2 regions of the Methylobacterium organophilum genome follow, and region 1 is predicted to be linked to the other one. Evidence: riboswitches for the same ligand, from Rfam matches in the RefSeq annotation. Region 1 holds a riboswitch; the other holds the start of a gene.

Region 1 (9,627 bases):
GAGGATGGCGGCATAGCGCGCCGGCAGGCGCCGCAGGGCGAGGGAGTTCTGAGAGTTCGGCATGGAAACGTCTTTTGTCGAAGGGTCATCGTCAGGTTTCGGGAAAGGACGCCGCGCAACCGGTTCGACGAACCCGGAGGGAGCGTTGCCTGACGTGAGACGCTTACGGCCCGGCCTGATGGCACGGAACGACGCAGAATTAATGAGTGTCACGGAGGAAGCCAAGCCGTTCCGGTGAGCGGCTGGCGAAGTTTTTTCGTGCCGGATACGCGTACGGCGCTAGATTCCGATCGAATGCGCGCAGAAGGATTTCGCGCTTCGGCCCGACCATTGCGGTGCTCCGCCGCCGAACCCACCTTGGCCATATGCTCGACGAGGACATTCCCCACCCTCCGCCGACGGCCCTCGCCGACGGCTCGGAAGCCGAGGACGTGCCCTTCGGCGCGATCCAGCCCAGCGTCGCGATTCGCGACTGGCTGCTGAGCGAGGGCGCGCGCCTGCCCAAGGCGGACGACCTGCTGGCCGGGCTCGCCGAGCGCCTCAACGCCATCGGCGTGCCCGTGGACCGGGCCTCGACGGCGATCGACACCCTGCATTCGGAGTATTCCGGCGTCGGCCGCGTCTGGAACCGGGAGACCGGCTCCACCGTGCGGCTGTTCCCGCACGGGGAGGCCTCCGAGGCGGCCTACCGGGCGAGCCCGTTCCACGCGGTGCACCAGTCCGGCGAGTGGATGATCCTCGATCTCGCCGAGACCGAGGAGACGCGCTTCGAGATCATCCCGGAGCTGAAGGCGGGCGGCTACACCACCTATGTCGTCGTGCCGGTGTTCTTCACCAACGGCACCCATAACGGCATCACCTTCGCCACGCGGTCGGCGGAAGGCTTCCGCGACGACCACATCGCGATCCTGCGCTTCATCATGCCGGCGCTGGCCGCGGTGATGGAGATGCGCATCGTCAACAAGCAGCTGGACCAGGTGCTGCGCATCTATGTCGGGGACGAGCCGCACCGGGCGATCCTGGCCGGCGACATCCGCCGGGGGCAGGTGCGGCGGATCCGCTCCGCGATCCTGTTCGCGGACATGCGCGACTACACCCAGCTCTCTGCCGACCTCACGCCGGAGGAGGCGGTCGATCTCCTCAACGTGTTCTTCGACTGCCTCGTGCCGGCCATCGAGCGGGAGGGCGGCGAGGTGCTGAAATATCTCGGCGACGGCCTGCTCGCGATCTTCCGCGAGCCCGGCGACGATCTCGGCGGGGCCGCCAAGAGCGCGCTGACCGCGGCGCAGGACGGGCTGCGCGCCCTCGACGAGGCCAATGCCGTGCAGCGCTTCGGCGCGCAGCCGGTGGCCGCGGGCATCGCCCTCCATCACGGCGAGGCGGCCTACGGCAATGTCGGTTCCGGCACGCGGCTCGACTTCACCGTGATCGGCCGCGACGTGAACCTCGCGAGCCGCCTCGCGCGGCTCAACCGGCCGCTGGGCGAGCCGCTGCTGATGTCGAAGCCCTTCGTCGACTTCCTATGGGGGGACCCCGAGCCGCTCGGCGAGCATCCCCTCGACGGATTCCGGGACAAGATGGCGGTCTACCGCCCGGGCCGGAAGCCGGCCCCCGCCCTCGATGTCGGCCGCCGCCCGGCGCGGGAGGCGGCGGAGGCTTGACCGGCGTCAGCTGCGCAGGGTCAGCCGCCCGCCGGCGATGTTGAAATCGTGCAGGCGGCGCAGGAAGGACATCCCGAGCAGGTTCATGTGGAGGCGTCCGCGGGGCACCACCACCGCCTCGACGTCGCGCACGCTCACCGCCCCGATCCGGATCTGGTTCAGCCGCACGGGGGCGACCCGGACCACGCCGTTGGCCGTCGCGACCTCCTGGCGGAACTCCGACGGGCTCGGCCGCAGGCCGAGGCGTTCCGCATCTTCCTCCATGAGCACGCAGAGACTCGCGCCGGTATCGACCACCATGCGCAGGCTGCGCCCGTCCACCACCGCCTCGGTCAGGAAATGGCCTCGCTCGTCCGCGTTCAGCGTGATCGCGTTGGGCGCCGTGGTCACCACCGGCGTCACGGCCCCTCCCGGAGCGGCGACGGCCGCGGTCTCGACGGGCGCGGCGGGCTTCCGCCCGATCCGCGTCGAGGCGACGCCGCCGACGAGGCAGCACACGCCGAGTGCCAGGATGATCTGCCGCATGGGAAGGCCTTCGCCCGGGATCCTTAGGCGACGAGCCTGCCCCGGCGCGGGTGAAGGCCGCGTCGCCGGACCGCGCCGGGAAGGGCCGGGGAGAAGGATTTTCGCGATTGCGGTTGAGAAACCCTCGCCACCAACGAGCGAATCCGACGCGGGCAGGGGGATTGACCCCGGCGGCCCGTGGGGCCAAATCGGGGATGTTCCAGGGAGATCCCCGGCAAGGGGCTGAGACACCGCTGGGCTCGTGACGAGCGGCGCGGAAATCCTTCGAACCTGATCCGGCTCATACCGGCGTAGGGATTGGACCTTGGGCTCTCCGAGAGCCCGCTTCACCGGAAGCGACAGGCACCAGTTCCTGCGGGCCACCGCGGAGTTCTCGCTTGTCGGACGTCCTGGCCTCCCCCTTCGGTCTGCGCCGCCTCTCCGGCGTGCGCCCCCGCCCCGCCGCCCTGCCGGAGCGGGCCGATGTCGTCGTGGTCGGCGGCGGCATCATCGGTCTGTCGATCGCCTGGCGCCTGGCGGAGGGCGGCCGCTCGGTCGTCGTGGTCGAGCGCGAGAGCGTCGGAGCCGGGGCGAGCCTCGCCGCCACCGGCATGCTGGCGCCCGCCGCCGAGCACGAGCCGGGCTCCGATATCCTGCTGCCCCTCGCCCTGGAGAGCCTGCGCCGCTGGCCGGGCTTCCGCGACGCGCTCCAGGCGGCCTCGGGCCAGGACATCGATTACCGGGAGGAGGGGACCCTGGTCCTCGCCATCGGCCGGGACGAGGTCGACCGCCTGCGCTTCCGCCACGACCTGCAGCAGCGCTCCGGGGTTGCCGCGCAATGGCTCTCCGGTGCCGAGGTGCGTGCCCGCGAGCCCCTGCTGCGCCCCAATGTCACCGCCGGCATCCTCTGCCCCCTCGACCATCAGGTCGATCCCCGCCTCGTCATGGCGGCGCTGGTGCGCGCCTGCGAAGGCGCCGGCGTCGCCATCGTCGAGAACCGCGGCGTCGATGCCCTCGACCGTGAGGGGGGACGCGTCACCGGCATCCGGGCCGGGTCCGACCGGGTCGCGGCGCAGACCGTGATCCTCGCCGCCGGCGCCTGGAGCGGCGAGGCCGGGCTCCTGCCCTGGGCGCTGCCGGTGCGCCCGCTCAAGGGCCAGTCCCTCGCCCTGCGCACGACGAAGCGCACGGGCACGCTGTCCCACATGGTCTGGACCGAGCAGGTGCACATGGCCCCCAAGGGCGACGGCCACCTCATCGTCGGGGCGACGGTGGAGGATTGCGGCTTCAAGGCCGGCGTGACGGCGGGCGGCCTGTTCGCCCTGCTCGAAGGCGCCCGCCGCGTGCTGCCGGGAATCGAGGAGATGGAGATCGAGGCGGTCTGGTCGGGCTTCCGCCCGACCTCGGACGACGACGCACCGATCCTCGACACGCCCATGCCCGGCCTCGTCGTCGCCACGGGCCATCATCGCAACGGCTACCTGCTGATGCCCGCCACCGCCGACGCGGTCGCCGCGCTGCTCGCCACGGGCGCGCTGCCGGATTTCGCCCGCGGCTTCGGGCTCGACCGGTTCGGGCAGGACGAAAACCAGGAGGGGAGGGCGGTCGCGTGACGGTGACCATCAACGGAGAGCGCCGCGAGCACGCGGCGGAGACTTTGGCGTCCCTGTTCGCGGTCGAGGCGGAGGAGCGCGGCATCGAGAGCCCGGAGGGCATCGCCATGGCCCTCAACGGCCGTGTCGTGCGCCGGAGCGAGTGGAGCGTGACGCCGCTCCGGGACGGCGACCGCGTCGAGATCGTGCGCGCCATGCAGGGAGGCTGAGGATGAGCCATCACGACACCGCGCTGACGGCCGAGGCCGCCGAGGACGTTCTGGAGATCGCCGGGGTGCGGCTCGCCTCGCGCCTGTTCATCGGCACCGCCGGCTATCCGAGCCAGAGCATCATGGCCGAGGCGGTGCGCGCCTCCGGCGCCGACGTGGTCACCGCCTCGATCCGCCGCGTCTCGCTGCAGGGCCACGGCTCGGACACCTTCCAGCGCCTCAAGGGCAAGCATTTCCTGCCCAACACCGCCGGCTGCGAGACCGCCCGGGACGCGATCCTGACCGCGGAGCTCGCCCGAGAGGCGCTCGGCACCAACTGGATCAAGGTCGAGGTGATTGGCGACCGCGAATCGCTCTACCCCGATGTGATGGAGTTGATGGAGGCCTGCCGCCACCTCGTCGAGGACGGCTTCGTCGTGCTGCCCTATTGCAACGACGATCCCGTCATCTGCGAGCGGCTGGCCGATCTCGGCTGCGCGGCGGTGATGCCGATGGGCTCGCTGATCGGCTCCGGCATGGGCGTCGCCAACCCGGCCAATCTCGAGATGATCTGCCGCCGGGCCAAGGTGCCGGTGATCGTCGATGCCGGCATCGGCACGGCCTCGGACGCGGTGATCGCCATGGAGCTCGGGGCGGCGGCCTGCCTCATCAACACGGCCGTGGCCAAGGCGGACGATCCGGTGCGGATGGCCAGGGCCATGCGCCATGCGGTCGAGGCCGGGCGCCACGCCTTCCGGGCCGGCCGGATTCCGCGCCGGGGCCGGGCCGAGCCGTCGAGCCCGCAGCTCGGTCTCGTCGGTTCGTGAGAAATCCGCTCCCGTCACGGCTCCTCGTCGTGACGGACCGGCTGGGGGCGCGGCGTCCCCTGGCCGAGACGGTCCGGGCCGTCCTCGAAGGCGGCGGGCGCTGGATCTGGCTGCGCGAGCGCGATCTCGACGCGCCGGCGCGCCGGGATCTCGCCCGCGACCTCCTGGGGATCGTGCGGGGAGCCGGGGGGCGGCTCGTCGTCGGAGCGGATCCGGATCTCTGCGCGGCGATCGGCGCCGACGGCGTCCACCTGCCCGGCGCCACCACGGCGCCGGAGGTGTCGGCGGCGCGGTGCCGCCTCGGCCCCGCGGCCCTGATCGGCGTCTCGGCCCATGGCGCCGCCGACCTCGCCGAGGCCGCGGAGGCGGATTACGTCACCTTGAGTCCGATCTTCGCGAGTGCGAGCAAGCCCGGCTACGGGCCGGCCCTCGGCCTCGACGGCCTGCGGGCCGGTTGCGCCGCCGGGATCCCGGTGATTGCCCTCGGCGGCATCGCGCCCGAGGGGGCGCCCGCCTGCCGCGCGGCTGGCGCAGCGGGTGTGGCCGTCATGGGCGGCCTGATGCGCGCGCAGGATCCTGCCGCCGCCGCCCGCGCGTTCCTGGACGCTGTGGCGGTATCCGGAAGGATCCTGCGCGGGTGACGCGGCCGCTCGCGCCCCTGCGCCGTCGTGACGGGTGATTCCGGGAAATTGCTCTTGCTGCACTGCAATGCCATGCTTAGAGCCGTGCCGGATTGAGCCGGGTCACGTATGCGTTTCGAGATCGAGCGGAAGTTCTTGGTGGTTGGCGAGAGCTGGAAGGCGGCAGCCACGGACAGCCGTCTGCTCCGGGACGGCCTGATCGGACGATTCGGGACCGGCAAGGTCCGCATCCGCATGGATCCCGAGCGCGCCTGGATCACGGTCAAGGGCGCCCGCATGGGCTTCTCCCGGCCGGAATTCGAGTACGAGATCCCGCAAAAGGATGCCGCGGCGATGCTCGATGCGGTCTGCGTCGGCCCGATCGTCGAGAAGACCCGCTACACGGTCCCCCATGACGGGATGCTCTGGGTGGTGGACGTATTCGAGGGACCGTTGAAGGACGTGACCATCGCCGAAATTGAGCTGGAGCGGGAGGACCAGATCTTCTCCTGTCCGCCCTGGATCGGCGAGGAGGTGACCGGCGACGTGCGCTTCCGGCAGACCACGCTCCTCGAGCTCTGCGCCCGCGGGCGCCGCTCGATCTCCCTCGACGACATCTTCGCCCTGCCCAAACTGGCCTGACCGTCGCGCGCGGATGCCCTGCGGGCCGGGTGACGGCGCGTCCGCCCCGTTCGCGCCGAAGCGGGAGGGGCGGCCCTGCCGGGGAGCCCGGTTACGCCCCCGGCATGGCAGGTTCGGCGAAAAGCGCCTATGTGCCGGGTCTTCCAGGGAAAGCGCGGCGCCCCTCCGGCGCGCGACGATGCGATGAGCTACGCGGTCAAGGAACTCTTCCACACGCTGCAGGGCGAGGGCGCCCGTGCGGGCCGGGCAGCCGTGTTCTGCCGCTTCAGCGGCTGCAATCTCTGGTCCGGCCGCGAGGCGGACCGGGCGAGCGCGGCCTGCCGCTTCTGCGACACGGACTTCGTCGGCATGGACGGGGAGGGCGGCGGCCGCTTTGCAGAGGCCGAGGATCTCGCCGCTGCCATCGCCGATACCTGGGAGGGCGGGCCCGCGAGCCGCTATGTCGTCTTCACCGGCGGCGAGCCGCTGCTCCAGCTCGACGCGGCCCTGATCGCGGCGGTGCATGCCCGCGGCTTCGAGATCGCGGTTGAGACGAACGGCACGATCCCCGCCCCGCCCGGCATCGACTGGATCTGCGTCAGCCCCAAGGGGAGCAATCCCCTGCGGCAGACCAGCGGCCACGAGCTGAAGCTCGTCTACCCGCAGACGGACGCGCCGCCCGAAGCCTTTGCCGACCTCGCCTTCGCCCATCATTACCTGCAGCCGATGGACGGGCCGGAGCGGCTCGCCCATACCGAGGCCGCGGTCGCCTATTGCCGGAAGGACGCGCGCTGGCGGCTCTCGCTCCAGACGCACAAGCTCATCGGCATCCCCTGAGGGCTCTCGCCTGTCCGCCGCGCCGGCGGCCCGCCCGAGAGCCGACGTTCCATGAAGATCACGCCATGAAGATCACGCAAGCCTTCACCTTCGAGGCGGCCCACCGCCTGCCCAACGTCCCCGAGACGCATCGCTGCCACCGCATGCACGGCCATTCCTACCGGGTGGAGCTGCAGCTCTCCGGGGCGGTCGATGCGCGGACGGGCTGGGTCGTCGACTTCTTCGACGTGGAGAGCGCCTTCGCGCCGTTGCTCGCCCGGCTCGACCACCATTGCCTCAACGAGGTCGAGGGGCTGGAGAACCCGACCGCCGAGAACATCGCGGCCTGGATCTGGCATCGGGCCAAGCCGGCGCTCCCGGCCCTGTCCCAGGTGAAGGTGTACGAGACGCCGATGTCCTGGGCCGAGTACGACGGCGACTGAGGAGAAGCGAGGCATGGAGGACGGCGCGCTGGTTCTGTTCTCGGGCGGCCAGGATTCGACCACCTGCCTCGCCTGGGCCCTGGAGCGGTTCCCCCACGTCGAGACGCTGGGCTTCGATTACGGCCAGCGCCACGTCGTGGAGCTCGAATGCCGGGCGCATCTGCGCGCCGCGCTGACCGCCCTCGACGCGACCTGGGCGCGCCGGCTCGGCCCCGACCACACCGTGGACCTCGCCGCCCTCGGCGCGATCTCGGAGACGGCCCTGACCCGCGACAGCGCCATCGCCTTCGAGGCGAACGGCCTGCCCAACACCTTCGTGCCGGGCCGCAACCTCGTCTTCCTCACCTTCGCCGCCGCGCTCGCCTATCGCCGGGGCCTGCGCCACATCGTCGGCGGCATGTGCGAGACCGATTATTCCGGCTATCCGGATTGCCGGGACGACACCATCAAGGCGCTGCAGGTCGCGCTCAATCTCGGCATGGAGCGCCGCTTCGTCCTGCACACGCCGCTGATGTGGATCGACAAGGCCCAGACCTGGGCGCTCGCCCAGGAGACCGGCGGCAAGCCGCTGGTCGACCTCATCGTCGAGGGTACCCACACCTGCTATCTCGGCGAGCGCGGCACGCGCCACGACTGGGGCTATGGCTGTGGCACCTGCCCGGCCTGCACCCTGCGCGCCCAGGGATTCTCACGATTTTGTGAGACGGAAGATGGGGATGCGGCATCGGCGCCGTGAGCGGGGCCGGTCCCGATCCGACACAGCGCCCGGGGCCGGGCCTCCGCGGCCCGCGGCCGGGATCGAAGGACGGCTCCGAAACCGAAACAAAATGAGACGAAGTGTTCATTTTTGAAATGAACGCTCCTGTTTACCAAGGCCGGTAATCTGATTTGAATTGAGAAAGGCGGTATTTTAAAAGAAATCATCCAAATAAGAGGTGGCCCGGATGATTTCGCTCGAAGATATTCGCGAGGTGGTCGGTAGCCTCGAGGCGATGGCCGGACTGGTCGAGGGGCTCGGCCCCGACGCGGACCTGTTCGAGAAGGGCCTGACCTCCTTCGGCTCGGTCCAGCTCATGCTGGCCCTGGAGGAGCGCTTCGAGATCGAGTTCCCCGATTCGCTCCTCAACCGCCGGTCGTTCTCGACCCTCAACGCGATCCGCGACACCGTCGCCTCGCTGACATCGGCGGAAGCCGCATGAGCACGCTCGTCGCCCGCGCCCGGCGCGTCGCAGCCGTCGCCGCGCTCCATGCCGAGGATGTCGACCGGGAAGGACGTTTCCCGGCCGAGGCGGTCGCCGCCCTGCGCGAGGAGCGCCTGCTCGGGATCCAGATCCCGCGCCAGCTCGGGGGCGAGGGCGCCGGGATGATCGAGATCGCCGATGTCTGCACCCTGCTCGGGCAGGTCTGCACGGCGGCGGCGATGGTCTTCGCCATGCACCAGATCAAGGTCGCGAGCCTCGTCAGCCACGGCCTGGACAGCGCCTGGCATCGCGGCCTGATGGAGCGCATCGCCGCCGGGCAGCTCCTCGTCGCCTCCTCGACCACCGAGGGGGGCATCGGCGGCGACCTCCGCAACAGCCTCTGCGCCGTCGTGACCTCGGGCGAGGTCTTCTCCCTGGAGAAGGACGCGACCGTCATCTCCTACGGCGCCCATGCCGACCTCATCCTGGCGACCGCTCGCCGGCACCCCGAGGCGGCGACCTCCGACCAGGTTCTCGTCGCCCTGATGCGGGATCAGATCTCCCTGGAGCGGACCAGCCGCTGGGACACGCTCGGCATGCGCGGCACCTGCAGCGACGGCTTCAAGCTGGTCGTCCGGGACGTGCCCGTCGCCCAGATCCTGCCCAAGCCCTTCGCCGAGATCGCGGCGCAGTCGATGCTCGCCGCCTCGCATCTCCTCTGGAGCAGCGTCTGGTACGGCATCGCCAGCTTCGCGGTCGACCGGGCCCGGGCCTATGTCCAGGGCGAGGCCCGGCGCCGGCCCGGCCACGTGCCCCCGGGCGCCCTGCGGCTCGCGGAGGCCTCCAACGCCCTCCAGGCCCTGCGCGGCAGCGTGGTCGTGGCGCTGCGCCACTTCGAGAACGCGCAGGGCGATGCCGATGCGCTGGGCTCGATCGGCTTCTCGGTGATGCTCAACAACCTCAAGACCACGGCCTCCGCCACGGCGGTCGACGTCGTGCAGCGGGCGCTCGGGATCGTCGGCCTGTCCGGCTACAAGAACGGCACCCCCTTCAGCCTGGGCCGGGCCCTCCGCGACGTGCTCTCCGCGCCGCTGATGATCGGCAACGACCGCATCCTCTCCAACACCGCCAACCTCCTGCTCGTGCAGAAGGG
Region 2 (9,627 bases), 2.4 Mb from region 1:
CGCAGAAGCGCCTCGCCGTCGAACTCGGGCCGATCCAGGACAAGAAGACCGTGGTGCGGCTGTTCGACTTCCCCGGTCTCGCCTGCCCCAAGATCGGCCGCGTCCTTCTGAACGATGTGCTTGCCTGCGAGGGCGGCGAGGCCAGCCGCGAGAGCTGCCTGGAGCGCATCGAGACCGACAGCAAGACCTCCGCCGCCTTCAACCGTTGAGGGTCCGGGCGGGCAGCTGACCGCCCCGGGCTTCGCCACAGGATCGATTCGAGGAGTTCGCCCATGGATCCGACATCCGCCCCCGCCGCTGCGGCGCACGATTTCTCGTTCCTCGGTCTGTTCCTGCAGGCCGATCCGATCGTGAAGGGCGTGATGATCCTGCTCGTGGTCGCCTCGATCGCCTGCTGGACCGTGGTCTTCGAGAAGATCGTGCGCTTCGCCGGCGCCCGGCGCGAGGCCAAGCGCTTCGAGACGCTGATCGCGAGCGGCGGTCCCCTGGAGACGGACAAGGCGGGCATCGCCAGCCGCCTCGTCCAGGCCGGGCTGGAAGCCTGGCGCGATCAGGATCCGACCGAGAGCCGGGCCGAGCGGCGCGAGCGCATCGAGCGCGCCATGCGCGGGGCGCTGAGCCTCGAGGTGAAGCGCCTCCAGACCGGCCTGCCGCTGCTTGCCACCTCCGGTTCGACGGCGCCCTTCATCGGCCTGTTCGGCACGGTCTGGGGCATCATGAACTCGTTCTCGTCCATCGCCCGCAGCCAGGACACCAGCCTCGCCGTGGTGGCGCCGGGCATCGCCGAGGCGCTCTTCGCCACCGCGATCGGCCTCGTCGTCGCGATCCCCGCGGTCATGGCCTACAACAAGCTCTCGGGCGACGTCGCCCGCATCCAGTCGAATTTCGTCTCCTGCATCGCGGTGCTCGGCAACCGGCTCGCCCGCGACCGGGGCGCCAGCCACGCCCGCGCCGCCGCCGAATAGGCCGCGCCGCCCGCGCGAGGCCCCTAGGGGCCTGATCGAGACCTGAGATTTTCGCGGGGCCGCGCCCGTCAGGACGGCGCGCAGCCCGACACCAACCGCCCGGGAGGGCCGACGATGGCAATGGGTTCGATCCGCCAGGAGGGCGGCAGCGACGAGGACGGCCTCGACGCCACCCCGATGTCGGACATCAACGTCACGCCGATGGTCGACGTGATGCTCGTGCTGCTGATCATCTTCATGGTCGCGGCCCCGCTGATGACGACGGGCGTGCCGGTGCAACTGCCGAAGACCACGGCGGCCAAGGTTGCCCAGGCGCAGAAGCCCCTGGAAGTCTCCATCGACAAGGACGGCCATCCCTACATCGCCAAGGACGCCTTCACCCCCGAGACGCTGATGCCGCGCCTGCGGGCGCTCAAGGCGGAGAACCCGGACCAGGTCGTGCTGGTCCGCGGCGACCGGGACGTGCCCTACGGCAAGATCATGGAGGTGATGGGCCTCGTCGGCCAGGCCGGCTTCACCAAGGTCTCGCTGATCGCGCAGTCGCCCGGCGGCGGCGCGGCGCCTGCTCCCCCTCCCGCCCCTTCCAACGCGCCCGCGCCCTAACGCCATGACCGCTCTGGTTTCGTCGCAGAGCCCGGGCCGGGGGCCGTCGGGGCTGTTCGCGGCCTTCGTCGTCGCGCTCCTGCTGCACGCGCTCGCCCTGCTCGCGATCACCTTCCTGCATTTCACGCCGCCGGCGCCCCCCGGCGAGCAGGAGATCACGATCGATCTCGCGCCGCAGATGACGGAGGCCGAGACGCAGGCGCCCGCCGAGCAGGCCCAGTCCGAGGCCGCGCCCGAGACCACCAAGCCGATCGGCGATCCGATGGAGGCCGCCGAGCCGCCCCCGCCTGAGACCGCCGAGGTGGTGCCGGAGGAGGCGATCGCCGAGCAGCCGCAGGAGGTGAAGCCTCCGCCCCCGCCCGAGGTGCTGGCCGAGAAGCCGCCGGAGACCGCGCCGCCCCCGCCCGAGGAGCGGATCATCACCTCCCAGGCCCCGGAGGCGGAGGCTCTGGCGCCTCCGCCGCCGGAGACCGTGGCCAAGCCGCCGGAGCCTCCGAAGCCGATCGAGCCGGCGAAGCCCAAACAGCCCGATCCCGCCAAGATCGCCGCGGAGCGGGAGGCCCGTCGCAAGGCCGCCCTCGAAGCCAAGCGCGAGAAGGAACGCGAGGAGCGTCGCCTCGAGGCGATCCGCGAGAAGCGCGAAGCGCAGAAGCGTGAGCGCGAGGCGGCTCGCAAGGCCGCTGCCGCCAGCGCCGGGCAGTCGCAGCGCAACTCCGCTTCCGCCTCGCGCCAGAGCTCGGGTGGCGCGGCCTCAGCCGGCAGCGATCCGAACGCCATGGCGCAATGGAAGGCCTCGATGGCGGCCACCATCCGCGGCCGCATGAACCGCGAGGCGGCGTCCGGCACCTCCGGCGGCGTCGCCACCGTGCGCTTCACCGTGAGCCGGTCCGGTTCCGTGAGCGGGGCCGGGCTGGCGGGCAGCAGCGGCATCGGAGCCATCGACAGCGCGGCGCTCGCCGCCGTGCGCGGCGCACTGCCGCCGGCCCCCCCCGGCGTGACCCAGTCGAGCCTCTCCGTCACGGTTCCGCTCCGGTTCAGCCCGGGGCGGTGACGCGCGGCCCGTGACGGTCTTCTTCACGAGCGACACGCATTTCGGCGACACCCGCGCGTTGCGCATCGACAAGCGCCCCTTCGCGAGCCTCGCCGAGCACGATGCGGTGCTGATCGCCAACTGGAACGAGCGGGTCGGGGCGGCGGACGAGATCTGGCATCTCGGCGACTTCGCCCTCGGGCCGCCGCCGGAGCGCGTCCGCGCGATCCTCGCCGCGCTGAACGGGCGCAAGCACCTGATCGTGGGCAACAATGACGGCCCGGCGACCCTGGAGGCGCCGGGTTGGGACAGCGTCGGCCACTATGCGGAGATCACTGTGGACGGCCGGCGCCTCGTGCTCTGCCACTATGCCTTCCGCACCTGGAACGGGACGGGGCGCGGCGCCCTGAACCTGCATGGCCATTCCCATGGCCGGCTGACCCCGATCCCGCGTCAATACGATGTCGGCGTCGATCCGCAGGGGCTCAGGCCGGTGACCCTCGCCGAGATCCTCGTCTCGCGCCGGGGACGCCGAGGCATGCCCTCCGCGCCGGGCAAAAACGCGGAACCATAGAAGCAGCTTCGCCGTTCAACGGCACATGAACGGGCGATGATCGGGGCCAGAAATCTTGGCCGGTCTTGCGCCGTACCTTTCACACGATAGCTTCCGGGTTGCCCATGTCCGGCTCAACTCTGCGTCACGCGATTCTCACCGCCGCCACGGCTGCGGGACTTCTCGGGACGATGCTCCCTGCCCAGGCCCTGCCGAGCTGCGTCGAGGGACAGCGCCGCCTCCAGGAGGCCAGTGCGCTGCGCTTCCAGGCCCGCCAGGAGGCGCGCCTGGGTAACCACGACCGCGTCTGCGACACGCTCGACGAGGTCGGCGACCGCTACCACGACGCCCAGGGCGATTTCGAGGATTGCGGCCAGGACATCGTCTCCATCGATCTGCGGAGCGAATTGCGGGCGTTGCGCGTCGCCAAGCGCGTTAACCGCTGCGACTGACCGGGTGCGCCGCCACACGCCGATCCGCGGCGTTCGGGCGCATCACTCGACCAACGACGCCATGCCGATTCCTCAGGGGCTCACGATGAACACCAACGCTCAAGCCACGGTCGACACCGCCTCCGTCGGCCCCTCCTTCGCCGCCGCGCTCTGCGGCTTCCTCGGCAGCACCCTCGCCACCACGATGGTGATGTTCCTGCTCAGCAGCGTCTGAAGCGCCGGGAGGCCGCGCGTCGCGCGCTTTTCAGGGAGCGACGTTCCAGAAGCGCCCGCGGGCGAACAGCATCTCCGGATTGCCCACCCGCGCGGTTGGGGCGGCCTGGGGCGGCGGAGGCGGGCAGCGGGGCGCCACGATCGGCGCCGGTGCCTTGGCCGCCTGGGCCGGGGGGACCAGGCCGAGACGCGACTGAACCTCCGGATGGCGCGCGGCCGCGATCGTCGCCACGCAAGCGATGATGCCGCCGGCAAGCGTGCCAAGGAAGAAGTTCGTCATGAACGGCGGGTCCGGATCGCAATCTGCGTCGCACGCAGTGCAGCAAATCTCTCGCCCTTCAAGAGGGCGCCATCGTGGCGGATCCTCGCTCACCTTCTTTTAACAGGCGCGTGCCAGAAAGATCGACGAGCGGGCCTCTGCGCTGCCCGAACGGCGGGGACACCAAATCGATGTCGTATGCGGCCAATGCCTACGCGAAGGTCTCGCGCAGCGCACTCTCTCCCCGAGAAGCCGAGGCCGCCGTACTTCTCAAGGCCGCTGGCCGGCTCCAGGCCCTGCAGGGCAATGTCGAGCCCGGCTCCGTGGCGCTGAACGAGGCCCTGATCTTCAACCAGAAGGTCTGGACTGTTCTGGCCTCCGCCGTGGCCGATCCGGCCAATCCTCTGCCCGACGATCTGCGCCAGAACGTCAGCAATCTCGCCGTCTATGTCTTCCGCACGATCATCGACGCGATGATCGAGCCGAGCGCCCGCAAGCTCGAGACGCTCGTCACCCTCAATCATCACCTCGCCGCCGGCCTGCAGGGCGATCCCGGTCCGGTGGCCGCCTGACCGCATGGGTACAGTCCCGGACATGCGAAGGGCCGCCCCGGTGGAGCGGCCCTGAATTCCCGGAAGAGCGAAGGAGAAGCTAGGCGAATTTCGCGATGCGCTGGCCGAGCTGCGCCGTGCCGTCGCGGGCATAGGCACGCGCCCGGAGAACGACCTCGTCGGGGATCTGCACCAGCACGTCGCCGGTCGCGGCGTCGGTCACGCGGTAGACGATGGCCTGGCTCTCGGGATCACGCTCGAAGCCGCGCTTCTCCGTGGACGCCGCGGGAGCGGGATTGGCGGCCGGGGTGTTCTCGGGATTGATCTCGATCGAGACCGCCGGGGCGAGTTGCCGGCTGGTGTTCGGCGTGTCGGACGTGACCTGCGCCGTGGGGCGCGACTCCGCGGCCGAAGCGACCGAAGGGGTCGGTGCGGGCGTCGAGATCGGCCTTATGGCATCCATGGGATTGCTCCATCCTCATCGAGGACTGTGCCCCGATTGAAGCCCCGAGGCGATAAGCGGAATCTTAAGATCGTCGCGTTTTCCGCGCCGCGCTCAGGTCTCGGTTGCGAAAGCGTAAACGTACCGAGGCGAATTGTCGGGAAATTCTCCCCTGTGGCAGCTCAGTTGCAGTCCGTGATGCGAGCACAACGAGAAAGGGCCGCCGCTCGGAAGCGGCGGCCCCTGGCCTCCCGGCCCGCGCCTCGGCGCTACTCGGCGGCCTCGACGTAGAGCTTGCCGCCCTCGGAGAGGAACTCCTCCGACTTCGCCTGCATCCCGGCCCGGCGCTCTTCCTCGCTCATCGGGGCGGATTGCCCGATGACGATTCCGGCCTCCTCCATGGCGAGCACATCGGCGCGCAGATCCTGCGTGATCTTCATCGAGCAGAATTTCGGCCCGCACATCGAGCAGAAATGCGCCACCTTGTGCGCATCCTTGGGCAGGGTCTCGTCGTGGAAGCTCCGCGCCGTGTCCGGATCCAGGGAGAGGTTGAACTGATCCTCCCAGCGGAAATCGAAGCGGGCGCGGGAGAGCGCGTCGTCGCGCAGCTGCGCGGCGGGGTGGCCCTTGGCGAGGTCGGCGGCGTGGGCGGCGATCTTGTAGGTGATCACGCCGGTCTTCACGTCGTCGCGGTTCGGCAGGCCGAGATGCTCCTTGGGCGTGACGTAGCAGAGCATCGCCGTGCCGAACCAGCCGATCATCGCCGCGCCGATGCCGGAGGTGATGTGGTCGTAGCCGGGCGCGATGTCGGTCGTCAGCGGGCCGAGGGTGTAGAACGGCGCCTCGCCGCATTCGCGCAGCTGCTTGTCCATGTTCACCTTGATCTTGTGCATCGGCACGTGGCCGGGGCCCTCGATCATCACCTGGCAGCCCTTGTCCCAGGCGATCTTGGTGAGCTCGCCCAGCGTCTCCAGCTCCGCGAACTGCGCGGCGTCGTTGGCATCGGCGATGGAGCCGGGGCGCAGGCCGTCGCCCAGGGAGAACGACACGTCATAGGCCCGCATGATGTCGCAGATCTCGTCGAACCGCTCGTAGAGGAACGATTCCCGGTGCCCGGCGAGGCACCAGCGCGCCATGATCGAGCCGCCGCGGGAGACGATGCCCGTGGTGCGGCGCGCGGTGAGCGGCACGTAGGCGAGCCGCACGCCGGCATGGATCGTGAAGTAGTCGATGCCCTGCTCGGCCTGCTCGATGAGGGTGTCCTTGAAGACCTCCCAGTCGAGCTTGAGCGGATCGCCGCCGACCTTCTCCAGGGCCTGGTAGATCGGCACCGTCCCGATCGGCACGGGGGAGTTGCGCACGATCCAGGAGCGGATGTTGTGGATGTTGCGGCCCGTCGACAGGTCCATGACGGTGTCCGCGCCCCAGCGGATCGACCAGACCAGCTTCTCCACCTCGTCGGCCGCGGAGGAGGTGACGGCGGAATTGCCGATATTGGCGTTGATCTTCACGAGGAAGTTGCGGCCGATCGCCATCGGCTCGAGCTCGGTGTGGTTGATGTTGGCCGGGATGATGGCGCGGCCCCGGGCCACCTCCTCGCGCACGAAGTCCGGCGTGATGAAGGGCGGGATCGCAGCGCCGAAGCTCTCGCCGTCCTTCAGCGCATCGGCGGCCCGCTCCAGCATCTGCTCGCGGCAGGCATTCTCGCGGTGGGCGACGTAGATCATCTCCTCGGTGACGATCCCGGCCCGGGCGAACTCGTATTGCGTGACCATCTGGCCGGGGGCCGCCTTGCGGATGGTCCGCTCGGCCGGGCACGGGGCGACCAGCTTGTCGTCGGCCGCGAAGCCGTTGTCCTCGGGCTTCACGGCGCGGGGCACCACCGTCTCGTAGCCGCGCTTGACGATCCAGGGCTCGCGGGCGGTCGGCAGGCCCTTCTCGAGATCGATCCGGGCATCGGTCTCGGTATAGGGACCGGAGGGGTCGTAGACCCGCACCGCCGGCTCGTTCGGATCGGTCAGCGCGATCTCGCGAAAGGGCACCGTGATGTCCGGCCGGCCGGGCGCCTGCGCGTAGACCTTGCGCGAGCCGGCCACGGGGCCGGTGGTGACGCTGGACGGAGCGCCGTTGGGAAGATCCTTGGGACGGACGGGTGCGTTCATCGGGTGTCACTCCTGGCGTTGGAGGCGACCCGCAGACGACGAACGGTTTGGGCTTTCACAAACACGCGGCCTCTCGCCGCGCGCAGCAGGTTCCCGTCCCTCCGCCGGTACGAGCCGGATCAGGTTCAAGGGTCAGGGCGCCTCGCCCACTCTCAGCCCCCGGATCGGGGCCCCCCTCGGAACGGTTCCAGATTCGGGCCGTGGGCCGGCTTTGTCAACGGCGCGTCACCGGGGCGCCTGTTCTTCTCTGCATTCCCCTGTTTAAGGGTCGACTTTGCCGTCGCCGCCTCGGGAGCGACCAGGAGAGCATGCGCGTCCTCGGAATTCTCGCCCTCGTCCTGCTTCTGCTCGCGGGCGCGATGATCGGTGCCCTCGTCTTCAACCAGCGCCGGCTGATCTATCCGGGCGCGAGCATCCCGCCGCCCTGGAGCGCGCAGCCCGCGGATGTCGAGGCGCTCACCATCGGGACCGCCGATGGCGAGCGGCTGCATGGGCTCTGGCGGGCGCCGCGGCCGGGCTGCGGCGTGGTGCTGAGCTTCCACGGCAACGGCTCCCGCCCGGAGCCGCATGCGGAGCGGTTCTCGCAAGGCCCCTGGCGCGCGGCGGGCTGGGGCCTGCTCACCCTGGCCTATCGCGGCTATCCCGGCTCCACCGGCCAGCCGAGCGAGGAGGGGCTGATCGAGGATGGGCGCGCCGCCCTCCGCACGGTCGAGAGCCGGGCGCCGGGCGCGCCGGTCCTGCTCCACGGCCATTCCCTCGGCACGGGCGTCGCCGTGGCCGTGGCCGAGCAGGCTACGCCGGTCGGGCTGTTCCTCGACGCGCCCTTCGATTCCCTGCTCCATCTCGTGCGGCTGCGCTTCCCCCTCCTGCCCGCCGGCCTGCTCCTGCGCGATCCCTGGCGCTCGGACCTGCGCATCGCCCGGGGCGAGGCGCCGGTCTGGATCGTGCAGGGGGATGCGGATCCGGTGGTGCCGGCCAAGCTCGCGGCGGGGCTCGCCCGGGCGGCCGGGGCCCGCGCGCGGCTGGAGGTGATCCCGGGCGATCACGTTTCCATCCTCGGGATGCGCGACCAGGCGGTGGAAGCCTTCTTCCGCGGGCGAATCGGCGCGGCCTGCGTCCCGGAACCGGCCGCCCTCTCCCATCGCTGATCCACGGAGGAGGCGGCATGGTCGGTCGGCGGGCACGGCGTTGGCGCGAGGAGGAGGCGGGCGCGGCCGCACCGGCGGTTCTGCCCGTCTGCCCGCTCTGCGAACGGCCGATCCCGCCGGGGGCGCGGCAGAGCCTCCACCACCTCACCCCGAAGCTGAAGGGCGGCCGGCACGGGGAGACCGTGCGCCTGCACCAGATCTGCCATTCGGCGATCCATGCCCGCTACAGCGAGGCCGAGATTGCCCGGCGGCTCGCCGACGTGGATGCCCTGCGCGCCGACCCGGAGATCGCCCGGTTCCTGGCCTGGGTGCGCACGAAGCCCGACGACTTCCACGCGCCCACCCGCCTGACGCGGGCGCGCAAGGCGTCGCGAATGCCGCACGGTTGATTCACCGAATGTTACGGATGCCGGCGCGTTCCCCGGCCGCCGGGCGCCTGGGGTAGCCCCCGCTTTACGATTGCCCGTCAGGCTCGCCTCTCGCTCGAACAGACCGACCGGCGAGGCGCCCCGTGACCGTGATCCCCTTGCCCGTCCGTCCGGCCCGGCCCGAGGACGCGATGCGGCTCGCCTGGGTCGATGTCGCCAAGGGGCTCTGCATCGTCCTCGTGGTGATGATGCATTCCACCCTCGGCACCGGCGAGGCGATGGGGGGCGAGGGCTTTCTGCACACGGTCGTCGCCTTCGCCAAGCCCTTCCGGATCCCGGATTTCTTCCTACTCTCGGGGCTGTTCCTCGGCCGGGTGATCGACCGTGACTGGCGCCTCTTCGCCGACCGGCGCGTCGTCCACTTCGCCTATTTCTACGTCCTCTGGGTGGTGATCCAGTCGGCGGTGAAGACCGGTCCGATCGTCGCGGGCGCGCAGGGGCTGGACGGGGCCCTCGCCGCCTTCGGGCTGCACCTCGCCTGGGCCCTGGTCGAGCCCTACTCGACCCTCTGGTTCATCTATCTGCTCGCCGTCTTCTCCGTGGTGACCAAGCTCGCCCATGGGCGGGTGCCCCCGCCTCTCCTGCTCGCCGGAGCGGCCCTGCTGCAGATGCTGCCGGCCCACGGCATGCCCTATCTGCTGGAGGAGTTCTGCGGCCGCTACGTCTATTTCGTCGGCGGCTATCTCTTCGCCGAGCGGATCTTCGCCTTCGCGACGGGGGTGCGCGGCCGGCCCGCCATGGCGCTGGCTGGGCTTGCCGTATGGGCTCTGGTCGAGGCCCTCTTCGCCTTCAGCCCGAGCGGGTTCCCCGCCTATCCGACG

The links. Region 1 has a riboswitch for thiamine pyrophosphate ahead of thiO (glycine oxidase ThiO). Riboswitches for the same ligand answer to the same signal wherever they lie in the genome.
Region 2: linked by a shared signal. The riboswitch ahead of thiC (phosphomethylpyrimidine synthase ThiC) and the one ahead of thiO (glycine oxidase ThiO) in region 1 are both predicted to bind thiamine pyrophosphate.

What each region holds. Positions count from the first base shown of each region.
Region 1 is NZ_CP092848.1:580,545-590,171, reverse strand. Features, by position in the region: gene MMB17_RS02645 (DUF2798 domain-containing protein) at 1-63, opposite strand, end outside; gene MMB17_RS02640 (adenylate/guanylate cyclase domain-containing protein) at 366-1,661, shown strand; gene MMB17_RS02635 (retropepsin-like aspartic protease family protein) at 1,668-2,186, opposite strand; TPP riboswitch at 2,379-2,501, shown strand; gene thiO (glycine oxidase ThiO) at 2,564-3,778, shown strand; gene thiS (sulfur carrier protein ThiS) at 3,775-3,987, shown strand; gene thiG (thiazole synthase) at 3,990-4,793, shown strand; gene MMB17_RS02615 (thiamine phosphate synthase) at 4,823-5,434, shown strand; gene MMB17_RS02610 (CYTH domain-containing protein) at 5,543-6,055, shown strand; gene queE (7-carboxy-7-deazaguanine synthase) at 6,239-6,871, shown strand; gene queD (6-carboxytetrahydropterin synthase QueD) at 6,937-7,293, shown strand; gene queC (7-cyano-7-deazaguanine synthase QueC) at 7,307-8,029, shown strand; gene MMB17_RS02590 (acyl carrier protein) at 8,238-8,492, shown strand; gene MMB17_RS02585 (acyl-CoA dehydrogenase family protein) at 8,489-9,627, shown strand, end outside.
Region 2 is NZ_CP092848.1:3,404,765-3,414,391, reverse strand. Features, by position in the region: gene MMB17_RS15970 (Tat pathway signal protein) at 1-209, shown strand, start outside; gene MMB17_RS15965 (MotA/TolQ/ExbB proton channel family protein) at 273-965, shown strand; gene tolR (protein TolR) at 1,080-1,568, shown strand; gene MMB17_RS15955 (energy transducer TonB family protein) at 1,573-2,619, shown strand; gene MMB17_RS15950 (metallophosphoesterase family protein) at 2,630-3,172, shown strand; gene MMB17_RS15945 (hypothetical protein) at 3,277-3,603, shown strand; gene MMB17_RS15940 (hypothetical protein) at 3,608-3,817, shown strand; gene MMB17_RS15935 (hypothetical protein) at 3,848-4,096, opposite strand; gene flaF (flagellar biosynthesis regulator FlaF) at 4,267-4,647, shown strand; gene MMB17_RS15925 (flagellar protein FlaG) at 4,727-5,089, opposite strand; gene thiC (phosphomethylpyrimidine synthase ThiC) at 5,338-7,230, opposite strand; TPP riboswitch at 7,310-7,417, opposite strand; gene MMB17_RS15915 (alpha/beta hydrolase) at 7,539-8,378, shown strand; gene MMB17_RS15910 (HNH endonuclease) at 8,396-8,767, shown strand; gene MMB17_RS15905 (acyltransferase family protein) at 8,938-9,627, shown strand, end outside.